4 regions of the Undibacterium sp. GW821-FHT07F11 genome follow, and region 1 is predicted to be linked to each of the others. Evidence: predicted binding sites of a transcription regulator. Region 1 holds the regulator's gene; each other region holds the start of a gene.
What was found. Region 1 encodes sigma-54, which starts transcription at its own class of promoters, with help from an activator protein. Its sites were predicted from a motif close to TGGCANGNAANCTGCTTT; they were not measured.
Positions count from the first base shown of each region.

Region 2: a site for sigma-54 is predicted at 1,123-1,140, ahead of AC07OI_RS00270 (ammonium transporter). Genes of this name have one in related genera too.
Region 3: a site for sigma-54 is predicted at 2,600-2,617, ahead of glnA (type I glutamate--ammonia ligase). Genes of this name have one in related genera too.
Region 4: a site for sigma-54 is predicted at 3,196-3,213, ahead of AC07OI_RS26915 (circularly permuted type 2 ATP-grasp protein). Genes of this name have one in related genera too.

Region 1 covers NZ_JBWKQH010000012.1:53,361-58,006, reverse strand. The annotation lists gene lptA (lipopolysaccharide transport periplasmic protein LptA) at 1-493, shown strand, start outside; gene lptB (LPS export ABC transporter ATP-binding protein) at 495-1,250, shown strand; gene AC07OI_RS26250 (RNA polymerase factor sigma-54) at 1,262-2,752, shown strand; gene hpf (ribosome hibernation-promoting factor, HPF/YfiA family) at 2,860-3,207, shown strand; gene AC07OI_RS26240 (enoyl-CoA hydratase/isomerase family protein) at 3,807-4,646, shown strand, end outside.
Region 2 covers NZ_JBWKQH010000001.1:69,734-74,379, forward strand. The annotation lists gene AC07OI_RS00265 (nitronate monooxygenase) at 1-895, shown strand, start outside; gene AC07OI_RS00270 (ammonium transporter) at 1,349-2,749, shown strand; gene AC07OI_RS00275 (hypothetical protein) at 2,746-3,150, shown strand; gene AC07OI_RS00280 (DUF2804 domain-containing protein) at 3,225-4,235, opposite strand; gene AC07OI_RS00285 (hypothetical protein) at 4,296-4,646, opposite strand, start outside.
Region 3 covers NZ_JBWKQH010000016.1:26,961-31,606, forward strand. The annotation lists gene AC07OI_RS29045 (EAL domain-containing protein) at 1-2,180, opposite strand, end outside; gene glnA (type I glutamate--ammonia ligase) at 2,779-4,194, shown strand; gene AC07OI_RS29055 (DUF4124 domain-containing protein) at 4,346-4,646, shown strand, end outside.
Region 4 covers NZ_JBWKQH010000012.1:207,737-212,382, reverse strand. The annotation lists gene AC07OI_RS26925 (IPT/TIG domain-containing protein) at 1-1,745, opposite strand, end outside; gene AC07OI_RS26920 (cytochrome-c peroxidase) at 1,975-3,066, opposite strand; gene AC07OI_RS26915 (circularly permuted type 2 ATP-grasp protein) at 3,247-4,646, shown strand, end outside.

The DNA.
Region 1 (4,646 bases):
CCATGCAGAAAAAGCCGACAGTAATAAAGAGACCATCATCGAAGCCGGTTACGGCGAGAGTGATGGCAAGACCAGTGTGCGCAGATTGTCCAAGGGTGTCTCTTTGGTACGTGGCACACTCAACGTCAAGGCAGAAAATGCCGTGGTTACTGAAGCGCCTAATGGTGACCAGTTCGTCGTCCTCACCGGTGGCAGCAACCGCAAGGTCACCTTCCGCCAGAAACGTGATGGCGGCCCGGACCTGTGGGTGGATGGTGAGGCTGACCGCGCTGAATACAATCAGAGTACAGAAATCGTCAAGTTCATTTCCAAGGCCAAGGTGCGCTACCTGGAAGGTAAACGGGTCACCCAGGAACAGGAAGGCGAATACCTGTCTTACGACAGCAAAAATGACTTTTTCATCGGCACCAATTCGACCAGTGGCCAGCATGTGGATGGCTCTGGCAGCCTGAAAATCATCTTGCAACCAAAACCAGAAAAACAGGCTAATTAAGATGACAGCACAGTCCAGCAGCACCTTGCTCGTCAAGGGCCTGCAAAAGCGCTATGGCGCGCGCCAGGTGGTGCGCGATGTTTCCCTGCTATTGAAAAGTGGCGAGGTGGTGGGTTTGCTGGGGCCGAATGGCGCAGGCAAGACCACCTCGTTTTACATGATCGTGGGCCTGGTGCCTTCCGACGCCGGGGATATCACGATTGATGACGTGAATATCTCGCAACTGCCTATCCATGAGCGTGCAGTACTGGGTCTGTCTTACCTGCCCCAGGAAGCTTCGGTATTCCGCAAACTGACGGTGGAAGACAATATCCGCGCCGTACTCGAATTGCAAAAAGACAGTGAAGGCAAATATCTCGGTGCCAAGAAAATTGAGCAAAGGCTCAATGCCCTGCTGGCAGATTTGCAGATAGAAAAGATACGTGAAAGCCAAGCACTATCACTCTCAGGTGGTGAACGCCGTCGTGTCGAAATTGCCCGCGCGCTGGCGACCAACCCACGCTTTGTTTTGCTGGATGAGCCCTTTGCTGGCGTTGACCCGATTGCCGTCATCGAAATTCAACGCATTGTGCGCTTCCTCAAGGAACGCGGCATCGGTGTGCTGATCACCGACCATAATGTGCGCGAGACCCTGGGCATCTGCGATCACGCCTATATCATCAACCAAGGTGCGGTACTTGCCAGTGGCAAGCCTGACGACATCATACAAAATGAATCTGTACGTCGCGTTTATCTCGGAGAACACTTCCGGATGTGACGGGAATCATCATGAAACAAAGCCTGCAACTACGTACCTCACAACATCTGGCCCTGACGCCGCAATTGCAGCAATCAATACGATTATTGCAGTTATCGACTCTGGAATTGCATCAGGAGCTGGAGACGCTGCTGACCGACAATCCCATGCTGGAGCGCGTCGATGACCCACTTGATCACGCCGTGCGCCTGCTGGCAGACGGTGCCATCAATACCAGCAGCACCTCTGCCGATGCTGGCATGGAAGCACCCGCAGCAAGAGACGACAGCGACAAGTCTGCAGAACCTGCGGCGGCTGATGCTGAAACCGTCATCAGCAATGACAGCACCACCTCCAGTGAAGAAGACTGGGGTTTTGATGACGTGCAGCATGGCAGCAAGTCTGGCGATGATGAAGATGGCCGCCCACAACTGGGCGCAGCCCATGTCACCCTGCGTGAACACCTGCTGGAACAGATGCGCCTGAACCTGCGCGAGCCGCGTGACCGAGCCCTGGTCGAGCTGATGATAGATGCGCTTGACAGCAACGGTTACCTGACTGAAACCTTGGATGAAATACATGCCAGTTTGCCACTGGAATTGTTCGTAGAACCAGAAGAACTGGCTTTTGCCCTGAACATGCTGCAGAGCTTTGACCCTGCCGGTGTTGGTGCGCGCAGCCCTTCAGAATGCCTGGCACTGCAAATCAGGCGCTTGCCCAAGATTGCTTTTGTCACGCGCAGGCTGGCGTTGCAAATTGTTGAAACGCAACTGAGTTTATTTGCGCAAAGAGATTTCACAAAACTCAAGAAAATACTCGACTGTGATGACGAAGATTTGCGCGATGCACAAACGGTCATCCGTATGTGCAAACCCAGACCCGGCATCGCTTTTGCTGCCGATGAATCTGACTATGTTGTACCAGACGTCATCGTCAGAAAATCCGGTAACGGCTGGCAAGTCATGCTGAATCAGGATGTCATGCCCAGGCTGCGGGTAAGCAGTATGTATGCCAACATCATGAAGCAAAATCGCGGCGAGGCAGGCATGGGTGCGCAACTACAGGAAGCACGCTGGCTCATCAAGAATATGCGGCAACGCTTCGAGACCATATTGCGCGTTGCACAAGCGATAGTCGAAAGGCAACGCAATTTTTTCACGCACGGTGCTGTTGCCATGCGCCCCCTTGTTTTGCGCGAAATTGCTGATACACTAGGATTACACGAGAGCACTATCTCACGTGTAACAACCCAAAAATACATGTTGACCCCACATGGCATGTTTGAGTTGAAGTACTTTTTCGGCAGCCATGTCGCGACGGAAACAGGGGGTGAAGCATCTTCCACCGCGATACGTGCACTCATCAAGCAGCTGATAGGAGCAGAAGACCAGAAAAGCCCACTCTCTGATAGCAAAATTGCAGACATGCTGGGTGAACAGGGCATGGTAATTGCCCGACGGACAGTTGCCAAATACCGTGAAGCCCTCAAAATCCCCCCAGTGAGTTTGCGTAAATCTTTGTAAGCAGTCCTTGTAATCACGGTTTGAATTGCTATATATGATTTAGCTCAAGGCAAATAAATGCCAGGAGCTTATCGTTACAGCAAGTAACATCACTATAGGAGCACAGTATGAATCTCACCATCAGTGGACACCACGTCGAAGTAACTCCTGCAATTCGTGAATATGTACATACCAAACTAGAACGTATCAGGCGGCATTTCGACCAGGTCATTGATATCGCCGTCATCCTGACGGTGGACAAGCTCCGGGAAAAGGAAAAACGACACAAAGCCGACATTAATTTGCATATCAGCGGTAAAGATATCCACGTTGAAAGTCTGGCGCATGATCTGTATGCAGCCATTGATGCACTGGTAGACAAACTGGATCGCCAGGTCATCAAGCATAAAGATAAAATGCAAGACCATCAGCACGACGCCATCAAGCACATACCTGATCCGGCATCGGCTTCATAAAGACCCCAGTCCTTACCCGAACAGGGTTGTGGACATCCAAAACAAGGACGCTAGAAGGCGTCCTTTTTGTTGGGTGATTGGTTTTGATTTAATGATTTACCTCAATCATTAATTGAATTGCCCTGCGACAATCCGTACACATAATAACCGTCATTCCAGCGTGCTTTTAGCTGGAATCCAGCGGCGTTCGTTATATGCCGTGGCTCTTGTTGCAAGTGGCACTTTGACTAAAACGTTTGCCCTCCGTGGATACAAGCCGGGTCTCGGCCCGGCAGCCGAAATACTTTCTTTGCGTCGCCAAAGAACGTATTCAAAGAAAGGCGACCCAGGCGTCGTCGCCCCCTGAAGGGGGTTCCCGTTTGTGCTGTACAAAAAATGGGAAGGCCCGAAACTCGCTTCGCTCAAACAGCGGTCCTTCTTAATCCATTTTCTGTACGGCACAAACGGCGTCGACACATGGGAACTGCTAACGTCAAAAACAACAGCAACGAGCATGCAGTCCTTACGCTATTTCCTCATAAGCATAGACACCCCGTGACGACCAAGCCTGACAAAGTTAAAATAGCAGCTTCATCCTCTACCCTGCATAGTCAACCATTATGAGCGAATTTGTCCTCACCTCCGTCAAGAACAATATAGGCTATATCACCCTGGACAGGCCCAAAGCGCTGAACTCGCTGTCTCTCGATATGGTAAGAGCGCTGACGACGACCTTGCTGGCCTGGCAGGATGATCAGAATGTGCGTGCGGTGTTTATCCATAGCAGCAGCGAGAAGGCATTTTGTGCTGGTGGTGATATCCGTTTCTTCTATGACGTTGGTACTGCCACACCCAGAGGTGACTCGGCCCTGCTGGAAGATTTTTTCACCGAGGAATATGCCTTAAATCATTTAATCCATTTCTACCCAAAACCCTATATCGCGCTGATGAATGGCGTGGTCATGGGTGGTGGCATGGGTATTGCGCAAGCAGGTGAAGACTGTCGTTTGCGCATCGTCACGGAGCGTACCAAGATGGCGATGCCGGAAGTGAATATTGGTCTTTTCCCTGATGTGGGCGGCGGTTATTTCCTGTCGCGTACTGATGGTGAAATTGGTACTTACCTGGGATTGACTGGTGAAATCATCACCGCTGCGGATGCCATTTATGCAGGGCTGGCGGATGTCTATATTCCCACAACTGAAATACCTGCACTGATGAATTTGCTCAGTGAAAGTACGGCCACAGACTTGCATCTGGTAATACGCGATTTTGCTGCGGCTTTTGCAGACCAGGCAAAACCGGACACCAGCAAACTGGCTGCACAACACGCCATCATCAACGACATTTTCGCAGGCGATAGCGTTACTGCGATCTGTGAAAAACTACAACAAGACAACAGCGACTTCGCCCAGCAGACCCTGGCCACCATGCAAAAGCGTTCACCACTACTGATGTCA
Region 2 (4,646 bases), on a different contig from region 1:
AAAACTGACCATGAACGGCCCGCGCGAAACCCTGAAGGTGCGTCTGGAGTCTTCACTCGATGCTGGTATTGATGGCATCACCATGAGCGCTGGTTTGCATCTGGGTTCTTTTGGCCTGATTGCTGATCACCCGCGCTTCCGCGATGCCAAGCTGGGCATCATCGTTTCTTCAGTACGTGCGCTGCAGTTGTTCCTGCGCAAGAATTCCCGCCTGAATCGCCTTCCTGACTACGTCATCGTCGAAGGGCCGCTGGCTGGGGGCCATCTTGGTTTTGGCATGGACTGGGCAGAATATGATCTGCAAACCATCATTACTGAAATTGTACAGTTCCTGAAGGCAGAAAACCTGGATATTCCACTGATTGCCGCTGGTGGTATTTTCACCGGTAGCGATGCCGTGTCCTTTCTGGAAAACGGCGCTGCCGGGGTACAGGTAGCAACCCGCTTTACCGTCACCAATGAGTGCGGCTTACCAGCCAATGTGAAGCAGGAATATTTCAAGGCCAGTGAAGGCGACATCGAAGTCAATAATATCTCGCCTACAGGCTACCCTATGCGCATGCTGAAGAATACGCCAGCGATAGGTGATGGCATACGCCCAGGTTGTGAATCTTATGGCTACCTGCTCGATGGCAATGGCAACTGCGCCTACATCACATCGTATAACCGTGAAGTGGCAGCACACCCTGATGCCAAGAAAATCTCAGTCATGGACAAGACTTGCCTGTGCACCCATATGCGTAACTTCAATTGCTGGACTTGTGGGCAAATGACTTACCGTCTGAAAGACACGACCCGCAAACTGCCGGATGGCACTTATGAATTGCTAAGCGCAGAACATGTGTTCCGCGATTACCAGTTCAGTGTAGATCACCAGATTGCCTTGCCAGTGTAATCTGGCAAGCTGAAAACAAGACGCCGCTTTAGCCTTTGCGCAAAGCGGTGTTTTTTTATGGATAGCACAAATTGCTTAAAACTGGTTTAGCACCCAGTCCGTGCAAACTCATGCCGCACGGTAATATTTGCTTACATTTTGGTGCGTCCATTTCCCCTGACTGGTATCACAAGCAATATATTTCCCTTTAATAGCCCGCAGTTACACAAATCCACTGATATCAGCCTTGGCATGAAAAATGCTGCATTGCACATGCCAGTGAACCGTCACAGTGGAGTCGAGAGTGAGGGACATGTGCCCGGCGAATCAGGGCAAGGCACAAAGCACAGCGATAGCGGGGCTATCGCGAGCATTTGCCACGCCGCCATGATCGCTCTGCGCACATGGCAGGCACTCCGATTTTCACTGTGACAGTCCACGTCATTGACGATGTTTTTTGAAAAGGCTAGCTTGATGAAAATACGCGTGCTCTCCAGCTTATTGCTCTTCCTCTCTTTCAGTCTCTTGCTGTGCAGTGGCACTTGCAATGCGCAGGCAGAATCCCCCGTGACTGCGTCGGTGAGTGCAGCAACTACAACTGCGCCTGTGCTTGCTGCAGTAGCCCCGCCGGCCATGAGCAAGCCTGGCATGATCGCCGCAGACAAGATCAGCGCTGGCGACACCGCGTGGATGCTGACCTCGACTGCACTGGTATTACTGATGACCATACCCGGCCTGGCCCTGTTTTACACCGGCATGGTGCGCAAGAAAAATGCCCTGGGCACGATGGCACATAGCCTTGCGACCACCTGCATCGTCACGGTCTTGTGGGTAGTGCTGGGTTACAGTCTGGTATTCACTGCGGGTTCGCCTTATCTGGGCAGCATGGACAGGTTCATGCTACATGGCGTGAGCTTCTTGAAAGAAGCCGGGCAGCTCAGCGTACATCAACTGGCACCGACGATACCGGAAAGCGTGTTCCTGATGTTCCAGATGACGTTCGCCATTATCACCCCTGCGCTGATTACCGGTGCCTTTGCTGAACGCATGAAATTTTCTGCGCTGCTACTGTTCATTACGCTATGGTCATTGCTGGTATATGTGCCAGTCGCACACTGGGTGTGGGAACCGGCAGGCTGGCTGGCAGCGCGCGGCGTGCTGGATTTTGCTGGCGGAACTGTCGTGCATATCAATGCTGGTGTATCTGGCCTGGTAGCTGCCCTGATCATCGGACCACGCCTGGGTTTTGGTAAAGAACCCATGCCACCGCATAATTTATTGCTGACTGCGATTGGCGCATCGCTGCTGTGGGTGGGCTGGTTTGGTTTCAATGCAGGTTCTGCGGGTGCAGCAGATGGCCGCGCCGGTTTGGCCATGCTGGTGACACAGGTAGCAACAGCGATGTCCGCGTTGGCATGGATGATCGTGGAGTGGCTGCGCCGTGGCAAACCATCGGTGCTGGGCATAGTCTCTGGTGCGGTCGCCGGTCTGGTGGCAATCACACCTGCATCCGGTTTTGTCGATCTGACGGGTGCGCTGGTGATAGGCGCAGTGGCTGGCGTAGCATGTTACTGGGGTGCGACCTCTCTCAAATCCATGGGGGGCTACGATGATTCACTGGATGTATTTGGCGTGCATGCCATTGGTGGCATAGTCGGCGCGCTGCTGACAGGTGTATTCGCATTGAAGAGCATAGGCGGTGTCGACGGCAGCCTGGTGACCCAGGCCTTTGGTGTCATCGTCACGGTGATTTATTCTGGCGCTATGACTGCCCTGATTTTGTGGCTGGTCAAAGTGAGCATAGGCTTGCGCGTCACCAATGAGCAGGAAAGAGAAGGACTTGATCTTGAACTTCACGGGGAGCATATCTTATGAGTACCAGCAGCCAGATACAGAATGCGATGTCGGATAATCTTGCCTTCTCCCTCATGGCAAGACTGCACGTGATTTTACGGCGGCAAAATGGCCGCGTCACTGACATAGAATACATGCGCGTTAATCCTGGCTATTGCCGCGCCATACTGGATCTGGCGCTGGAACTACCGAATCAGGACTTGCATGAAATCTGCCAAAAGCTTGATGAAATCTATTTTGGTGAAGATGGCCTGTTCGTCGCGCCACCACCAGCCGATCCGCTAATCAACAGACTGGTCGTCAGAAAACAGGTCAGCAACAGGCTGAACGATAGTCCCATGCTTAATATAGCCAATGTGCCCGCGCCAGTACTGGATCACAATGCCATGGTCGACCAGACTTATATAGGTCGATTGCGCTAGCAGGCCAACAGTATATTCAGGCGGTGGATAACTCTGGAATTGCGGGATGATCCAAAAGTGTTAAGACCCGACGACTACCATTTGGAAAAGTGGTCTTCCGTTACGCCCACCAGGTTTTCTATCTGCCGCTTGGGTGCATCCAAGCTGGCCCTGACCCAGCCACTAAAGACACCTATGGGTTGCAGGTAACGGCTGCTGGCGATGATGAGGTTTTTGTTTTCTGCGCGAAAACCTTCGGGATGGAAATGCACATCCAGCAAACCATCATCGGTATGGATATGCCAGTCAGCCATGGCCTGAGTGGCATCAAAGTCAAATTGTGCCGCGCCAAGTGGAATAATCTTTCCATCCAGCCACAGGGCATTTTCATGACTGGAAAAATATCCTGCCTGCAAATTAAAACCTATGTCCAGCGCATGTGCTGATGCCCAGCGCCAGCCTGTTTCGCGTGCCAGAAATCCATTGCTATGGTCATAGCTGCCAACACCATTTTGCAGACTGAAGCTACGGCTACCAACACGTACTTCGCCGGTCAATTGCATGCCTGCCGATTTGACGGTTGCATGCACAGTGCCACCCAGCACCTCACCCACCGCCAGCAAGGAAGGCGCAGCAGGTCTGGCATCCAGCAGAGTATTGATGTTGAATGAACCGCATTGCAGTTGCAATTCATATTGCCTGCTTGCAGGCAAATGTTGAAAGCGAATGTGCTTGCCGAAAAATCGAAACTCCGAACTTGCCTGCTCTGCCGGATGTGCATTCAGTTTTGCAGTCAATCCCGGCAAGCCATCCTGGGAATAACTGGCAATGAGCTTGCCTGCCAGCCTATCGAACACATAGGCAAAGGCAGTGTTAGTCCATCCCACATCGACAACGGCGATGCCGCAAAATATTTCGTCTGTCGCCAGTGCCACGTAATGCCAGTGTTTATGGTGCAAGGCTTGCCATAGCTTGCCACGCCTATGCGGGATGGCCAGCGCCGACCAGTCTATGACTTCAGGTGCACCGGCATATTTGCCAAATCGTACCTGACCGTCAGGATGCAGGACTTGTGTTGGAGCAGGTGGCAGAAAATTGGCTGGCATAGTGTCTTCATTGTTTTTATATGCCAGCGATTCTGCAGTAAATCAGTTAGAGGGTCTATTTCAAACTACACTCATATTCTGCACTACCGGAATACCCATGAGTTTCAACAGAGCATAGCCCCATAACAACAGGCCCGCCCCCAGGCAGCCATAAGGATCAGCAGCACCTTGGGAAAGCACGAAGGGATAGCTAAGCGCAAACAGACTCATCACCAGGCCGAACCAGAAATGCCCGGGAGCATTAAACAATTTCGCTAACGGCAAAAAATGCAGACCAACTACCAGCATGGCAAAGGGGATGACCCAATCAGCCAGACCCATATTCGCCAGTACATTTCCACCGACCAGGATGGTGATCCATTGAGCGGCATTAATCAAATGGAACAAACGCCCTGCTCTTTGTGCGCCTGG
Region 3 (4,646 bases), on a different contig from region 1:
ATTGCGCGGGTGTTGACGATATCCAGCATGTCTTTGTCAAAGAAGCGGAAGTTATTGCCGCCACTGGATTTTGCTTCATACATGGCGACTTCAACTTGTTTGAGCAGTTCTTCGGCTGAGGTGCTTTGTTTATCAAACAGGGTGATGCCTATGCTGGCGCTGCTGTGATATTCACTGTGCTCTAAATCATAAGGGGCGCGCAGGTCCGCCAGGATTTTGGTGACGATCATTTGTACTTCTATGGCGGTTTCCCTGACGTTGTCGCTCAGTTCTTCGAGCAGCAAGACAAATTCATCACCGCCATAGCGTGCCAGGGTATCGCCCTTGCGTATGCTGTGGGCCAGACGTTTTGCGGCAACTTGCAAGAGCATGTCGCCCTTGCCGTGGCCACTGCTGTCATTGATGGTCTTGAAATTATCAAGGTCAAGGAATAGCACTGCGCCATACAGATTGCTGCGGCTTTTTGCGAGGAGGCTGTGTTGTAGCCGGTCTATCAGCAGGCGGCGGTTGGCCAGACCGGTTAAAGGATCATGGTAGGCCAGGTGTTCAAGTTTGGCTTCGGTGGCTTTTCTTTGGGTGATGTCTAGCATGGTGGCGACATAGTTAACCACTTTGCCGCTGGCGTTTTTGACTGCAGTGATGGTCAGCCATTCTGGATAGACTTCGCCATTTTTCCGGCGGTTCCAGATTTCGCCTTGCCAATAGGCATTGGCGTCAAGCTGCTTGCCCATTTCTTCATAATAGCTGGCCCCATGCAGGCCCGACTTGAGCAGGCTGGTCTGTTTGCCAAGCGCTTCTTCACGGCTATAGCCTGTGATGCGCGTAAAGGCCTGGTTGATGCGCACGATAGTGCGGCGCTCGTCAGTGATGACCATACCTTCTTGCGCTTCAAAGGCAATGGCAGCGATGCGCAAGTCTTCTTCTATGTGTTTGCGTTCGGTGATGTCTTGCACCGTGCCCATGTGCCTGGCGCTCTGTGCGTCATACTGTGAATGTAGCCAGCGCACTTCACCTTCGAGAATAATACGGTGCTCTATGCTTGCATCTTTGCCTGCTTGTACCTGGCTCCAAAAAATCTTGACTGCCTGGATGTCGTCAGGATGGGTGCGTTGCATGAGGCCGGCGCAATCGATATTGCTGCCATTGGCATAACCAAGTATGCGGCGCGCCTCGTCTGAATAGCGCCACTCTTCTGCATTATTGCCTATGCTCCAGTTGCCTGTTTTTGAAATGATCTGGGCATGGCGCAAGTCTGTTTCGCGCTGTGCCAATTCTGCAGTTCTTTTGCTGACGATTTTTTTCAGGTTCTTTCTTTGCTCACGTGCATCAAGCAAGAGTTTTACCAGGCAGGCCAGCATGAAACTGAACAAAAGCCCTACGCTGTTGTAAAGTAGTAGTGGTTTGTTCTGGATGACAGAGTTTTTTGGTGATAGCTCTAGTGTCCATTCTGCATTTGGCAATTTGATTGCATAGCGGAGGTAATTTGTTGTTGTAAATCCATCTGACTTTTCTATAACTTGCCTGAGCCGTGTACCCGGATGAACGCGCGACAATTCATAGTCATAACCCCGTTCGTTTAGTTTTGACAACCCGGTGTCGGCAAGCAGGGTTTTCAGATCAATGGCAGCCGAGATCAGGCCCCAGAATTGAGGCGCTTTGTTTGCGTCGATGGGGTCTTCAAGATAGACGGGCAGGCGGGCTATGATGCCAGTGCTGCCATTAGTAAGGGGGAGTGGCCCCGCAAGTGTCAGATGGTGGCTGTCCTTGGCGAGTTGCGCCTCAGCTTTGCGTATGGGATCGGCCAGCAGGTCTATTCCCAGACCGTCATTGCGCCATTCTATTGGTGCGACTTCACTGGTGATGCCGTCTGGAGCAAGATACAAAGCGGCAATTTGCGGATGATACTGCAGAATATTGTCTGCAAAACGTCCAAAGTGCCGTACCCGGCCATTGCTGTCAGCAACCATGGCAGCCAGTGCATAGCTTGCTGATAACGCGCTATACATATTGTTTTGCAGGTTGACCGCTTGTGAGCGTGCCAGATCGTAAGCAAGCTGGCGTTCTTCCTGCTTTGCACCTTCGTCCAGTTTGACGATGATGGCGGCGCTTGCCAATATTGTCAGCGCGAAGGTGAGCAGGGCAAACAGCATGGGTTTGCGCAGGTAAGGGTGAGGCGACATAATGAGATTTGGGTATGGGAGCGAACGCCCGTGCACTGGTCCATAACTGTTTAAGATGCAGGCGGGGGCATCGCCACCTGAAATACCATCACAGTCTAAATGAGAGTGAGTCGCATATAGAGAAATACCAAAGAATGTTGATTTTGGTCAATATTGCCAATTGAGTATTTAGCTTAATTGCTTCAATTGCATGTACTCAATAGGCGCGATGCAATCGACACTTTGCGCGCACCAAAATAATGCAAATTGATTCTAAAAATTAAAAAACGCACCAAAATAGTAATTTAAAATTGTTTTGCGTTATTTTGGTGCGCGCATGGAGTTTATATAATGCCAAGGTACTGTGTTTTTGGCAGAGAAAACGCCACAAAAACAAGCATTTAACAAAATTCGAATTTATATGTGACTGATCTGGACGATGGCATGGTTTCTGCTATTATCCCCGGTGAGTTGAGCCGCCAGCTTAATGTCGATGTTAATAAGGTCATTAATAAGATCAATAATGCAAGGTTTGTTTGTTGGTCAATATTGCACAAAACTGGCAGGTGCAACACTCAGCAATTTCCGAATTTATTTTTAGCTCTCAGAGGAGTTTCACATGGCAATGACAGCCGCAGAAGTCTTGAAAATGGCGAAAGATAACGAAGTCAAATTCGTTGATTTTCGCTTTGCTGATACCCGAGGCAAAGAACAGCACGTAACTGTTCCAATTTCCCAGTTCGACATCGATAAATTCGAATCTGGCCACGCATTCGACGGCTCGTCCATCGCTGGCTGGAAAGGCATTGAAGCATCCGACATGTTGTTGATGCCTGATCCATCTACTGCCAACATTGATCCATTTTTTGAAGAAACCACATTGTTCATGCAATGTGACGTGATCGAGCCATCTGATGGCAAAGGTTACGACCGTGACCCACGTTCCATCGCGAAACGTGCTGAAGCTTATTTGAAATCCTCAGGCATTGGTGATACAGCTTACTTTGGCCCGGAACCAGAATTTTTCATTTTTGACAGCGTGCGCTGGAAAGTGGATATGTCTGGCTGTTTCGTCAAGATTGATTCTGACGAAGCTTCCTGGACTACAGGCGAAAAACTGGAAGGTGGCAATACCGGTCACCGTCCAACGGTTAAAGGCGGTTACTTCCCGGTTCCTCCGGTCGACAGCTTCCAGGACATGCGTTCTGAAATGTGCCTGATCCTGGAATCCCTGGGTATCCCGGTTGAAGTGCATCACCATGAAGTGGCTGGCGCTGGTCAAAATGAGATCGGCACCAAGTTCTCTACTCTGGTCGAACGCGCTGACTGGACACAAAACCTGAAGTACGTGGTTTGGAACGTTGCCCATACATATGGCAAGACAGCGACTTTCATGCCTAAACCTATCGTTGGCGACAACGGTTCTGGCATGCACGTGCATCAATCCATCTGGAAAGATGGCAAAAACCTGTTTGCTGGCGACGGCTATGCTGGTTTGTCTGATTTCGCCCTGTACTACATCGGCGGTATCATCAAGCATGCTAAAGCATTGAATGCGATTACTAACCCAGGTACCAACTCATACAAGCGTCTGGTTCCAGGCTATGAAGCTCCAGTAAAACTGGCTTACTCTGCACGTAACCGTTCTGCTTCCATCCGTATTCCTTATGTTGCCAATCCAAAAGGCCGCCGTATTGAAACACGTTTCCCTGATCCACTGGCTAACCCATACCTGTGCTTTTCTGCACTGATGATGGCGGGTCTGGACGGCGTACAGAACAAGATCCATCCTGGTGAAGCTGCCAGCAAAGATCTGTACCATTTGCCACCAGAAGAAGATGCATTGATCCCTACAGTGTGCGCATCTTTGGAAGAAGCACTGGACGCGCTGAACAAAGACCGCGAGTTCCTGACACGTGGCGGTGTATTCAGCGACAGCATGATCGATGCCTACATTGATTTGAAAATGCAAGAAGTACAACGCTTCCGCATGACAACTCATCCAGTTGAATTCGACATGTATTATTCTCTGTAATTACTCTCTGTAATCAGGGTAAAACACGAAAAAGCGGGGGCAACCCCGCTTTTTTTGTTACAAATGCTAATTTGTTCGTAATTGTGTTGCACGGCTGCATGACATACACTTACAGTCTATCAATGAATATTGCTTATTTATGAACCGACTCTTGTCAGGATTACTTCTCTTTATTGGCGTGCAAGCCTATGCGCATGCACAGGCTGAGGTGTATCTGTGCGTCGACGATAATGGCAAAAAAGAATACAAGAACACTGGTGCCGTCAAAGGTTGCAAGAAAGTCGATTTGCAAGGCATTACAGTTATTCCCACTCCGACAGCACCCGCTGCTGGCAAAAAGCCCCAGGGCAAGCCAGCCAGTAGCCCCAGCGATTTCCCCAAAGTAGATGACAGCACGCAAAAAGCAAGGGATTCTGACCGCAAACAGATTTTGCAGGATGAATTGAAGACAG
Region 4 (4,646 bases), 150 kb from region 1:
TACTTGCCAGTCTGCGGTAAATTATTGAGAGCGATGACACCATTTACCCTTCCTGTCACCAGATAATCCCATTTCCATTCCGATGTGCTATTACCGGGCTGATAAATATAAATATAGGTAGAGTTACTGGTGCCTGCATTGCCATCGTCCATGGTATTGCCGGTGATAGCCAGATTAAAGTTTTGACCTGCAATGCCATCAAAAGTGTAGCGCCCGTTCTGACCCGGCAGCACTGTTGTGACAGTGACTGGTGCAGCACCCGCAATCAAATCACCAGCCTCTACATCTTTTGACAAAATCGCGTTAAAACTGACTGCATGGGTAGAACTTGGATTAAAACGAATTACGTAATTGCCTGTCACACCAAGCCTGGCGGCGTCTGAAAAATCGCAACTGTTAGTGGATGTAATTTCACATGTGTACAACTTGGTACCATCGGTTTTTTCCCAGGTTATTGTGACATTTCGTGGGATACTTCCACTGCCGGTAAATACAAGATCGGCTAGCGCCAAGCCGTATGTCTTGCCCGCTTCGGCATAAAAAAAGTAGCGCCCGTTTTGACCCGCGAGAAGATTGACAGGGAAAGGAGTATCAGCGGTAATGCTGCCAACGGCTTCTGAGACCAGGGACAAATTAACTGTGCCTTTATCATTGAATTTTGGAGCCATTGCTATGGTATAGGTGCCATTGGCAGGTAAAGTTATCAGGTCTACTGAGTCGCTGTTATACACAGTAGCAGCCATCAACATACTGCCATCGGGGTTGTAAATTGTAGTGGGAATACTGCTTGCGAATGTTCCTGCGATCGACATCAGGCTCACTCTCTGTTGCGCTACGCCATCAAACAAGACAATTGCTTTTTTTCCTGCCACTGTGGTGGTGAGCGGCATTGCAGGCCCATTCACCGCAATACGACCGGTAAAGCCAATATCGCCTGCTAGCCACCCAGCAGGCAGGCCATAGAAATCATTTGCACTTACTGCACTCCCGTACGGAGTGGAAACAGTGATCTTGCCTGACAACGACGAACCCGGTGCATTTGCAACCAGGCTAGAAGCAGTCGATGAAGTTACTGTCGAAGCAAAATTACCAAAACTGGTTTTATTCGATTCTTTGATTATTTGGAAATTGCTACCGGATATCGTTACAGGAGTACCAACACCTCCCAACACGGGAGTAAAACTGGCAATGGTTGGGGGTGCTAATGCGCCGACAACAAAATCCTTATTACTAAGCACATTGCCGTTGGCATTGCTGACCGATATTTTTCCTGTAACAACGCCAACTGGTACTGTCACAATCAACAAATTTGCAGTCGCGCTATTAACGGTCGCAGACACGCCATTAAACTTGACACTATTATTTGCGGCAACAGTATCAAAACCGCTACCAAAAAGTTGAATTGTGATGCCACTTGCGCCGCCAGATGGGGCAAATTCGGTAATCGCTAATGTGGTGGCTGTATTTTTTTGTATGCCAATAATGTTACCGACCGCATCGTAGTTATATTGCACACTGCTGCCATCCGGTGCGACTGTACCAACCAACCGTCCTACATTGTCATACACATATTGCACATCAGCCGCCCGTGCAGGCGATGCAAGATGACTTCCCAGGCAAAATGCCAGCAGCCACAAAGCCCGCTGAGGCCGCATTGCAAAAAGCTGGATGACCATGCTCCATGCCGCCAACACAATTGCCAACAAGTGTACAAGGCCATGTTTCAGGCAAAACCGGTGCTGCATTGTTCATCCCTTTGCGTTTCATCCTACTGCCAGCATCAGGGCTGAAATCCGTAAAAATACGGACGAGCAATAGTTAATTTATATTAAAGTCATGCATTCCGCACAACTATAATGCAAAGAGAGCAAGCCCACTTATTTATTTTTTACTTTTATTGCCTTAAAAATTAAGACTTTTGATGAAAAATATGGCAGTAATTTAATACATCCCCTCACTGCTGCCAGTACTGCATCATTTGCGCACTGGGGCTGATGAAAGATGCTTGGGCAAGGGTGCGCTGGTCAGTGACTTTAAAAATTCAACCAGGTCAGCTTTTTCCAGAGGGGTGAGTATCAGCGGCTTTTGTGATTCGGCGCTGCGGTAATAAATCTCCATTTCGACTGCGGCTTCCAGCGTGGCAACGCTGCCGTCGTGCATATAGGGTGCGGTCAGTGCTACGTTGCGCAGGCTGGGTGTGCGGAATTTGGCGATGTCTGCTGGCTTGAGGGTGACTGCAAAACGGCCCAGTTCTGCGATGTCTTCATCGCTGAGTACTTCCTGGTCCAGGCTGATTTTTTGTTCTTGTGCGCGTGCCAGGCGTTGCGTCAGTTCTGGCAGGCGGGCTTCGATCTTTTTAAAGCCCACGCCCAGGCCATGGAACTGATTATCGGTAAACAGGGCATGCGTCTTATCTATCTTGTGGCAGTTGATACATAGAGCACTGCCCATGAAAAGTTGCAGGCCGCGTTGCGCTGCGGGGCTGATGCTGGATTTGTCTTGCTGAAAATAATAGCGGTCAAACGGGCTGTCGCCAGCTACCAAAGTGCGTTCGAAACTTGCCAGCGCGCTGGCAACTTGTTCGAGGTTTATTGCCGCAGGTTTGATGTTATAGGCTTGCTGTAACAATGCTCGGTAAGCTGGATCTTTGCTTAAACCTGTGAGGATGGCTTGCTGGTCTTGCAGGCCATGTTCACGCGGATTTAAGAATGGATCGATGGCCTGGGATTCAAGCGTGCTGCGGCGGCCATCCCAAAACTGGCTTTGATTAAACGCAGCATTGATGAGGCTGGGGGTGTTGCGTGTGCCGATTTGTCCCTTGATGCCTTCTGCCAGTTTTTTGCCATCGCTAAAAGCCAACTCTGGCCGATGGCAAGTGGCGCAACTTATAGTGCCGTCGCGGCTCAGGTTTTTATCAAAAAAAATCTGCTGGCCTAGTCTGCTTTTGGCTGAATCCGCTGCTTGTGCGATATGAGGCAAACCCGTCAATGCCTGTTGATTGCTGTCTTCAGAAACGGCCAGGCGGCAAGCTGCTGACAACATCAACAGACATAGTAGTGTTCGCATTTTTTTGGGCATACGACCTGAGCTTTGATAAAAAATGAACATTGTACTATCGTCGGTTCAGCCACTCTTGTTTGCCTGATCGACTGACAACGACAAAAAAACCACGCTTCGGTTAGCCACAATGTTATCTGGCACGTTTCTTGATATGCTGTATTGGAACCGTAACCAAGAGACTAGAACATGGCCAAGTTTTTCAATGAAATGCACGCCTATGATGCCGCTGTATCGGGTGGCGCGGGCGGAGAATTGACGCGGGAACATTATCGCGAGTTTTGCAACTGGCTGGCTCAGCAACCGGCTGAACGATTGAAACGCAAGCGGGCAGAGGCTGACCTGAGTTTTCGCCGGGTGGGTATTACCTTTGCCGTGTATGGTGACGATGCGGGTACGGAGAGACTGATTCCGTTTGACATCATCCCGCGCATCATTCATGCGGGTGAATGGGCGCAGTTGCAAAAGGGCCTGGCGCAGCGGGTACAGGCGCTGAACATGTTCATCCATGATATTTATCACGCGCAGAATATCATCAAGGCGGGCATCATCCCGGCTGAGCAGATCTATAAAAATGCCCAATATCGCCCTGAAATGCAGGGTATTTCAGTCGCTTCTGACATTTATGCCCATATTGCGGGTGTGGATATTGTGCGGGCTGGCGAGGGCGAGTTCTACGTACTGGAAGATAACTTGCGCGTGCCATCCGGCGTGTCTTACATGTTGGAAGACCGCAAGATGATGATGCGGCTTTTTCCTGAGCTGTTTGCACGTAACAAGATTGCGCCGGTTGATCATTATCCGGACATGTTGCTGGATAACCTGCGCTCAGTTGCCCCTATGGGGGTGGACAACCCGACCGTGGTGGTCATGACGCCGGGCATGTATAACTCGGCCTATTTTGAGCATGCCTTCCTGGCCCAGCAAATGGGTGTGGAACTGGTCGAGGGCCAGGATTTGTTTGTGAATGACAATGCGGTCTTCATGCGTACTACACGTGGCCCTAAACGGGTGGATGTGATTTACCGCCGTATTGATGATGATTTTCTTGATCCTCTGGCTTTCCGGCCCGACTCTTCTCTGGGTGTGCCTGGCTTGTTGTCGGTGTATCGCGCTGGGCGCGTGACACTTGCGAATGCGATAGGCACGGGGGTGGCTGATGATAAATCGATCTACCCCTTCGTGCCGGACATGATCAAGTTTTATCTGACGGAAGAACCGATCTTGAATAACGTGCCGACCTACCAGTGCCGCAAACCCGAAGACCTGTCTTATACCCTGGCGAATCTCGGTGAACTGGTGGTCAAGGAAGTGCATGGTGCTGGCGGTTACGGCATGCTGGTGGGCCCGGCTTCGACCAAGGCGCAGATAGAAGATTTTCGTCAGCGCTTGCTGGCCAAGCCTGATGGTTATATTGCCCAGCCTACGCTTGCATTGTCGGCCTGCCCTACCTTTGTGGAAAGCGGCATCGCCCCGCGCCATATTGATTTGCGGCCCTTTGTCTTGTCTGGCAAAACCATCTCCATGGTACCAGGCGGCTTGACGCGGGTGGCCTTGGAAGAGGGTTCGCTGGTGGTGAATTCTTCACA